One region of the Rhizobium sp. P2_G2 genome, then DNA from elsewhere that is predicted to be linked to it. Evidence: riboswitches for the same ligand, from Rfam matches in the RefSeq annotation. Region 1 holds a riboswitch; the other holds the start of a gene.
What was found. A riboswitch is a leader RNA that binds a small molecule or an ion and turns the genes downstream of it on or off. The one in region 1 is predicted to bind S-adenosylmethionine.
Positions count from the first base shown of each region.

Region 2: linked by a shared signal. The riboswitch ahead of AC1D06_RS04175 (O-succinylhomoserine sulfhydrylase) and the one ahead of metA (homoserine O-acetyltransferase MetA) in region 1 are both predicted to bind S-adenosylmethionine.

Region 1 is NZ_JBFUFF010000006.1:2,073-6,690, reverse strand. Features, by position in the region: gene AC1D06_RS07040 (HpcH/HpaI aldolase/citrate lyase family protein) at 1-861, opposite strand, end outside; gene AC1D06_RS07035 (hypothetical protein) at 1,005-1,256, shown strand; gene AC1D06_RS07030 (AAA family ATPase) at 1,377-2,219, shown strand; SAM riboswitch at 2,299-2,376, shown strand; gene metA (homoserine O-acetyltransferase MetA) at 2,420-3,367, shown strand; gene AC1D06_RS07020 (vWA domain-containing protein) at 3,371-4,558, shown strand; gene ubiG (bifunctional 2-polyprenyl-6-hydroxyphenol methylase/3-demethylubiquinol 3-O-methyltransferase UbiG) at 4,604-4,618, shown strand, end outside.
Region 2 is NZ_JBFUFF010000003.1:115,222-119,839, forward strand. Features, by position in the region: gene AC1D06_RS04170 (IlvD/Edd family dehydratase) at 1-597, opposite strand, end outside; gene AC1D06_RS04175 (O-succinylhomoserine sulfhydrylase) at 895-2,079, opposite strand; SAM riboswitch at 2,127-2,205, opposite strand; gene AC1D06_RS04180 (2'-deoxycytidine 5'-triphosphate deaminase) at 2,241-3,368, shown strand; gene AC1D06_RS04185 (glutathione S-transferase family protein) at 3,543-4,226, opposite strand; gene AC1D06_RS04190 (RNA polymerase subunit sigma-70) at 4,493-4,618, shown strand, end outside.

The sequences.
Region 1 (4,618 bases):
GATTGCCTCGACCCTGGCCATCAGCGCCAGGGCTTGTTGGTAATGCAGCCGCTCGACCATCTTGCCGTCGATCGATGTGGCATTCAGCCCCGCAGCTTCGGGGCTGGAGAAGGCGGCGATGATTGCTTCCGCTTCCGCGACTTCTTCAGGCAACGGCCGGAAATGCCGGTTCGCTGCCTCGATCTGCGCCGGATGGATCAGCATCTTGCCGTCGAAGCCCATGGCGCGGCCTTGGGCGCATTCGGCCTCGAAGGGGGCAAGGTCGCGGAAATCATTGGAGACGGAATCGAGCACCGTCAGCCCAAAGGCGCCGGCGGCGAGCACTGTCTGCATCAGCCAGGGCATGACGAAGCGGCGTTCCGGGTCCGGCGGGACGCCCGTGTCTTTCCTCAGATCGTTGAGGCCGACCACGAGGCAATCAAGCCGACCGCCGGCTGTCCTGCCGGTTTCGGCGATCGGTCCCGCATTGAGGATGGCGAGCGGTGTCTCCATCATCGCCCAGATGCGCAGGCTCTCCGGTGCTTCGCTATCGGCAAGGACGCCGGCGAGTTCGAGGATATCGTCTGCCGTCTTGACCTTGGGCAGCAGCACGGCATCCGGCTGGCAATCCATGACCAGGCTGAGGTCGTCCGTATAGTGCGGCGATGAGATGTCATTGACGCGGATGATGATCTCGCGATCCCTCAGCGGCCTTTCGGCGAGGAAATTGCGGATGTTGCGGCGCCCGTCTTCCTTGGCGCTCTCGGCGACAGAGTCCTCAAGGTCTAGGATCACCCCGTCCATCGCCAGCGACGGCAGTTTGGCGATGGCTCTTTCGTTGGAAGCGGGCAGGCTGAGGATGGAGCGGTGCAGCAGTGTCATTTTCGGGTCATAGCATTGTTTTGGAGCCGTTATGGCGCGACTTTCGCCTTATTTCAAGAATATGTGAAACTCTGTATCGAGGTATGCCTTGCATTTGAGGGGAAACTGCCCCACATTAAAAATGTTAAAAAATGGTGGTTGCCATGAGAAGTGTACGTTCTTTTCTACTGACACTCGCCGGCCTGACCTTCGTGGCCGTGGCCGCGCTGTTTACCGCTTCGATCGGCCTGGCGATTGCCGGCGCGGTTTCGGTGCTGTTGCTCGGCCAGTGGCTGTCGAGCCTGCTCTCGGACAAACCGGCGCCGGTGCGTGCCTATGCCCGCGCACGGACACGCCGCGAACAGGACCAGATGCGCGTCTGGAACGACGGCAAGGGCACGATTATCGACATGTGATGAGGCGGCCGGGCGTGAGCCTTGGCCGATCGGAAGGCGGACGATTCGTTCCGCCTTTTTTGTTGCCCTGAATTTCCTCCGACAGTATCGTCACCGCGCATTTCCCGAAGAGCAGGCCGCATGCAGTTTACCGGTACCGAGCACTATATCGCCGACAAGGACCTGATGATCGCTGTCAACGCCGCGATCCGGCTGGAGCGGCCGCTTCTGGTCAAGGGCGAACCGGGTACCGGCAAGACGGAACTGGCGCGGCAGGTGGCGGCCGGTCTTGGGTTGAAGCTGATCGAATGGAACATCAAGTCCACCACCAAGGCGCAGCAGGGGCTTTACGAATATGACGCCGTCTCGCGCCTGCGTGACAGCCAGTTGGGCGACGAGCGGGTGCACGACATTTCCAACTATATCCGCCGCGGCAAACTCTGGGATGCATTCGAGGCCGATCAGAAAATCGTTCTCTTGATCGACGAGATCGACAAAGCTGACATCGAATTTCCCAACGACCTGCTGCAGGAACTCGACCGCATGGAGTTCCATGTCTACGAAACCGGTAAGATGGTCCGGGCCAAGGTGCGGCCGATCGTCATCATTACCTCCAACAATGAGAAGGAACTGCCGGACGCCTTCCTGCGCCGCTGTTTCTTCCACTATATCCGCTTTCCTGATGCCGACATGCTGGGCCGGATTGTCGAGGTGCATTATCCCGGCATCAAGCAGCGGCTGTTGTCGCAGGCGCTGACCCGCTTCTTCGAGATCCGCGAGACGCCGGGGTTGAAGAAGAAGCCTTCGACTTCTGAAGCGCTCGATTGGATCCGTCTGCTGGTCGCCGACGATGTCGAGCCCGAGACGCTGGCCGCGAGCGACGAGAACGCACTGCCCAAGCTGCACGGCGCACTGCTCAAGAACGAGCAGGATGTGCATCTTTTCGAACGCCTGGCCTTCATGGCGCGCAGGGAGATGCGATAGGGCGCGGTGCCCTGAGCAAGCTTCGCGTCCGTAAACGCCTGCTTTCCACCCGATTGATATTTCCCGTCACCCGGTATAAGAGAAAGACCGTGGTGATTTGCCGGCCGGCTTGCAGCCACGTTAAACAACTCGCTAAATGGGCCACCGCGTATACGGGGACCGGCGAATTGTATTTCGAGCCGGTGTTATGGAGTTCCCCGATGCCGATCAAGATTCCTGATCAATTGCCTGCATTCCAGACCCTGCTGTCCGAAGGCGTTTCGGTGATGACCGATTCCGTCGCCATCCGGCAGGACATCCGCCCACTGCAGATCGGCCTGCTCAATCTCATGCCCAACAAGATCAAAACCGAGATCCAGATCGCCCGGCTGGTCGGCGCCTCGCCGCTGCAGGTCGAGCTGACGCTGGTGCGCATCGGCGGACACAAGTCCAAGAACACGTCGGAAGAACATCTGCTGTCCTTCTACAAGACCTGGGACGAGGTGAAGGATCGCAAGTTCGACGGCTTCATCATCACTGGCGCGCCGGTCGAGATGCTGGATTATGAGGACGTCACTTATTGGGACGAGCTGACGCAGATTTTTGAATGGACGACGACCAATGTCCATTCGACGCTCAACATTTGTTGGGGCGCGATGGCGGCGGTCTACCACTTCCACAATGTGCCGAAATATACGCTGTCGGAAAAGGCTTTCGGGGTCTATCAGCACCGCAATCTCAACCCGACCTCGCCCTATCTGCTCGGTTTCTCTGACGATTTCGCCGTGCCGGTATCGCGTTGGACCGAGGTGCTGCGCAAGGACATCGATCCGGGATTGGGTCTCGAAGTGCTGATGACCTCGGCCGATACCGGCCTCTGCCTCATCGCCGAGAAGAAGGGCAACCGGCTCTATATGTTCAATCATGTCGAATATGACTCGACCTCGTTGGCCGACGAATATTTCCGCGACCAGTCGGCCGGCGTGCCGATCAAGATGCCGGCGAATTATTTCCCGCACAATGACGAGACCCAGATTCCGCTCAACCGCTGGCGCAGTCATGCGCATCTGTTGTTCGGCAACTGGATCAACCAGGTCTACCAGACGACACCGTTCGTGCTGGAAAAGATCGGCGAAGAGGAGCGGCTGGAAGAGCGCAGGGTGGCGTAAGCAATGTTCCTTCCCTTCTTCCTCGAACTCAAGGCGGCGAAAATCCCGGTGACGCTCCGGGAATTCTTGACGCTGATGGAGGGGGTGGAGGCGCATATTGCCGACTACGATGTCGAAGCTTTTTACTATCTGGCGCGGGCGTCGCTGGTAAAGGACGAGCGGTTCATCGACCGTTTCGATCAGGTGTTCGCGCATTATTTCAAAGGTGTGCAGGCGGCCTCGGGTGCGACCGAGATCGTCGATGTCGCCGAAATCCCGACCGAATGGCTGATGAGGCTCGCTGAAAAGCATTTGAGCGAGGAGGAGAAGCGGCTGGTCGAAAGCCTTGGCGGCTTCGAGAAGCTGATGGAGACGCTGAAGCAGCGGCTTGCCGAGCAGAAAGCCCGTCATCAGGGCGGCAATAAATGGATCGGCACCGGTGGCACCTCGCCCTTCGGTGCTTATGGCTATAATCCCGAAGGTGTCCGTATCGGCCAGCCGGAATCGCGTCACCGGCGGGCAGTGAAAGTCTGGGACGAGCGCAATTTCAAAAATCTCGACGATTCCGTCGAGCTCGGCACGCGCAACATCAAGGTGGCGTTGAAACGGCTGCGGCGCTGGGTGCGCGATGGTGCCGACGAGGAACTCGACCTCGATAACACCATCCGCGCAACGGCCGAGCATGGTTGGCTGGATGTGCAGACGCGGCCCGAGCGCCGCAATCGGGTGAAGCTTTTGATGTTCTTTGACATCGGCGGCTCGATGGACGATCACCTGAAGATCGCCGAGGAGCTGTTTTCAGCTGCGAAATCCGAATTCCGCCAGCTCGAATATTTCTACTTCCACAATTGCCTGTACGAGGGCGTCTGGAAAGACAATCTCAGGCGCAAGTCGTCGATGCTCCCGACGGAAGAGGTCATCCGCACCTATGGTCCCGATTATAAGGTGATCTTTGCCGGCGATGCATCTATGAGCCCCTATGAGATCAGCATGGCTGGCGGATCGGTCGAGCATTGGAACAAGGAGCCGGGTGCGGTCTGGCTCAATCGGATTACCGGCCATTTCCGCAAATGGGTATGGTTGAACCCGGTCGCAGAGGCCTATTGGGGCCATACGCATTCGATCGGCATGATCCGCAGCCTGTTCGGCGGCAAAATGTATCCGCTGACACTCGGCGGACTGGAGGCCGCGGCAAAAGAATTGTCGCGATAACGGGATCGAGCCTATATAGGTCGTGCCGAAAAGGAGCATGCCATCATGACCGAAGCCGCC
Region 2 (4,618 bases), on a different contig from region 1:
GATCGAGGGGGCAGAGTCCATCGCCGCCTCGAGAAATTGCTGCTCGTTGATCTCGCCGACCGACAGCTTGCGCCGCGATCGCCAGAACACCGTGCCGGAGCCGACGAGGTCACCTTCGTGCCAACCATCGAGCATCGGCCCGCCGGAGAGCACGATCGCCGGGATATCGACCGTCGAGGCCGCCATGATTGCCGAGGGCGTCGTCTTGTCGCAGCCGGTGGTCAGCACGACGCCGTCGAAGGGATAGGAATAGAGCACTTCGACCAGGCCGAGATAGGCAAGATTGCGGTCGAGCGCCGCCGTCGGCCGCTTGCAGTTCTCAAACAGCGGATGGGTGGGAAATTCGATCGGAATACCGCCGGCATCCCGGATGCCGTCGCGGGTGCGCTTGGCCAGTTCGATATGGTGACGATTGCAGGGATTGATATCGCTGCCCGACTGCGCAATGCCGATGACCGGCCTGCCGGAGCGCAGTTCCTCGGGCGTGATCCCCTGGTTCATGAAGCGCTCGAGATAGATCGCCGTCATGTCGATATGATCAGGGTTGTCGAACCAGTCCTGGGAGCGGAGACGGCGTTTCGGCGTGGTGTCGGACATGATGCGAATTCCTAGCGGCAGGCAATGGCCTGACAATTAGTAGCGCTGTCTGGGTTCTGACCACAAGGGGTGGATTGTTAGATCGCAGGCTCGGCGCACGTGATCACCCCCCTCTGTCCTGCCGGACATCTCCCCCTCAAGGGGGGAGATTGGATGAGGCGCTGCCTCGCACCAATCTTCTGTCGTATTCCGTGCACTCGACGCTAGTTTGAGCGAGGGAGCCGGCGTCTGGCCAATCTCCCCCCTTGAGGGGGAGATGCCCGGCAGGGCAAAGGGGGGTAGCCCCGGATCGCTGACTTACTTGATCTTCCCCAACGCCTGATCGAAATCCTCGATCAAATCCTCCACATCCTCGATACCGGCCGAATACCGCACCATGCCCGGCCCAATGCCAAGCTCGCCACGCGCATCCTCACTCAAATTCTTGTGCGTCGTCGTCGCCGGATGGGTGATCAGGCTCTTGGCGTCGCCGAGATTGTTGGAGATGCTGATGATATCGAGCGCGTTCTGGAAGGCGAAAGCCGCGCTCTTGCCGCCCTTCAGCTCGAAGGCGACCAGCGTCGAGCCGCCGGTCATCTGCCGGGCGATGATCTCGGCCTGCGGATGGTCCTTGCGACCGGGATAGATCACCTTGGAGACGGCGCTGTGATTGGCGAGGAAATCGGCGATCTTGGCGGCGTTTTCCGTCTGCTCGCGGACGCGCAGCGCCATGGTCTCCATGCCCTTGAGCAGCACCCAGGCATTGAAAGGCGACATGGCCGGGCCGGTATGGCGGAAATAGTCATGCAGGTTGGCGTCGATCCATTCCTTGCTCGACAGCACCACGCCGCCCAGCACGCGGCCCTGACCGTCGATATGCTTGGTGGCGGAATAAACGACGACATGGGCGCCGAGTTCGAGCGGCTTCTGGAACAGCGGCGTGGCGAAGACATTGTCGACCACGACCTTGGCGCCGATCTGGTTGGCGAGCTTGGCGACGCCGGCAATATCGACCACTTCCAGCGTCGGATTGGTCGGGCTTTCGAGGAAGAACACCTTGGTGTTCGGCCGGATTGCCTTTTCCCAGTTCTCCAGATGCTTGCCGTCGATCAGCGTAAATTCGATGCCGTATTTCGGCGCCAGCGTCTCGACCACCCAGCGGCAGGAGCCGAACAGGGCGCGGGCCGCAAGAATATGGTCGCCGGCCTTGAGCTGGCAGAGGATCGCGGCAGAGACGGCGGCCATGCCGGACGCGGTGGCGCGCGCATCTTCCGCACCTTCGAGCAGGCACATGCGCTTTTCGAACATGTCATTGGTGGGGCTGCCGTAACGGGCATAGATGAAGCCGTCATCCTCGCCCTTGAAACGCGCCTCGGCGGCTTCGGAGGAATTGTAATAAAAGCCCTGCGTCAAAAAGATCGCTTCCGACATTTCACCGAACTGCGAGCGGAGCGTGCCGCCATGGACGAGTTTGGTTGCCGGACGCCAGTTCTTCTTGCTCATGTGCATCACCCTCAAAACAAAAAACCGGCCGCGTAAAGCAAGCCGGTTTCATCACGAACCCGGCCTTTTTAGCTACTTGTTTAACGTGGCTGCAAGCCGGCCGGCCAAATCACCACGGAATAACTGGGGCTTATCGCATCTGGTTGCTTGCGTCAATGTGGATGGGTTTCTATTGTCCGGCGAAAAATGAGGGCAGAATGGCAGGCATATTGGCAGATCGCGCGATCAGGGCGCTTTGGGACGAAGGCCGGCTCCGGGCCGAAAAAGCATTGGATGTCGACCAGGTGCAGCCTGCGAGCCTCGATCTCCGGCTCGGCGCGCAGGCCTTCCGCGTCCGTGCTTCTTTCCTGCCCGGACCGCACAAGCGCGTCGCCGACAAGCTCGACCGGCTGAAGCTGCATGTCATCGATCTCAGCCAGGGTGCGGTGCTGGAAACCGGCTGCGTCTATATCGTGCCGCTCCTCGAAAGCCTGGAACTGCCGGAAGTACTGTCGGCCTCGACCAACCCCAAGAGCTCCACCGGCCGGCTCGATATCTTCACCCGCGTCATCACCGACTATTCACAGGAATTCGACAAGATCCCGGCCGGCTACAAGGGGCCGCTCTATCTCGAAATCTCGCCCAAGACTTTTCCGGTGATCGTGCGCAAGGGCTCGCGCCTGTCGCAGGTCCGCTTTCGCGACGGCCAGTCGCTGCTGCAGGAAGGCGAGATGCTGGCGCTGCATCTCGCCGAAACCCTGGTCGCCAGCGAAACGCCTATTATCGCCGGCTCGTCGATCGCCCTTTCCATCGATCTCAAGGGCACCGGACCGGATGGCCTGGTCGGCTATCGCGGCAAGCGCCACTCGGCCGTCATCGATGTCGACGTCAAGGCGGCCCACGACGTCTACGATTTCTGGGAACCGCTCTATAGCCGCGGCGCCAACGAATTGATCCTCGACCCAGACGAGTTCTATATCCTCGTCTCCCGCGAAGCCGTCCACGTGCCGCCGCTCTACGCCGCCGAAATGGTGCCCTTCGATCCTCTGGTGGGCGAGTTCCGCGTCCACTATGCCGGCTTCTTCGACCCCGGCTTCGGCCACGCACAGGCCGGCGGCTCGGGCTCGCGCGCCGTGCTGGAAGTGCGCAGCCACGACGTGCCCTTCATCCTCGACCACGGCCAGATCATCGGCCGCCTGGTCTACGAACGCATGCGCGAACTGCCGCAGGCGCTCTATGGCGCGGGTCTGGGCTCAAACTACCAGGCGCAGGGCCTGAAACTGTCCAAGCATTTTCGCGCACACGCATGAAGGCGAAATCCAGGGCAATCGGGTGACGGCCTACGGGACTTGCGGTAGGACTTTCACCCGAAAGAATGCACCCCCATGCCCGGCGCACAGACGAGCTCCGGCAGGCGAGCCGCCGGAGTGGATGTATGTTCTACCGCGACGTGTCGCGCTCTGCCCTACCCCGGCGATTGCACCTCACGCCGCTTCGAGCGCCCGCAAGCTGCTCGGCAGGTTGAGCTCGACGGGGAATGTCGCGACCATGCTCGGATGCGCCACCATCCGTTCGAGCCAATCGAACAGCCCCATGCCTTCCAGCATGGCGCGGACCTCCGGCACGCCGGAGATCAAGTGCAGTTGCGGAGCCAACAGCAGATCGGCCAGCGACAGTGCATCCCCGGCAAAAAATGGCTTCTTCCCCAGTAGACGATCCAATGCCGTCAGACAGACTTGCGTCACGGGCAAAGCCTCGGCCACCACTGCCTCGTCTGGAGTAAGGCCCATCAAGGCCGGACGCACCACCCGCTGCGCGCCGATCGGCCGAACCGACTGCGTGAACATATAGCAGTCGTGGATGCCCATGGCCTGGCTCATTTGCCCGAGGGCTTTTGGTTCAGTGGGCTGCAACGGCTGCTCGGGAAAGCGCGCGTCGAGATAACGCAGGATCGCCTGGGTCTCGTAGATCCTGAAATCGCCGTGATCGAGCACGGGAACCCGGCCGAATGGATGAAGCTCAAGGTGTTCAGGGCTTCCCAGACCACCGGCGGCAGGCCGCAGTTCAAGACGCCGATGCCGATAAGGCACGCCCTTGATCTCGAGTGCCATCGCGACGCTGCGAACATAGGGGCTGAAGAAGATCCCGTGGATGATGATTTCGGTCATGACCTGTCTTTCCTTTTGCTATGGTGGGCTCTGCCGCAATTGGCGGGGCCCTGCTAGACAAGACGACGGCGCGAGCGGAAATTCATCGCGCGGCAAGCCTTCAGCGACATCCGCGAAGAAAAAGGCGCTCCGCGGCGAATTCTTCATTTCGGGCGATGAATTGGCGCTCTGCAATTCGTCCAATGGAGCGGAGATATCTCTTTCGAAGGGTGAGCAAAGATCATGCAGGCTAGAGCGATGACCATAATCGACGCAGAGGCGGTCTTATGAGTTCACTGAATGTGCAAAGCGGAAGCGCTCAGCCAGAGGGGCAAGCCGAGGCCGACAGCTCGACAACCGCCGAGCGTGCCGCCTTCGACCAGCTCACGCGTGAGCGACAGAAGGAAATCAGG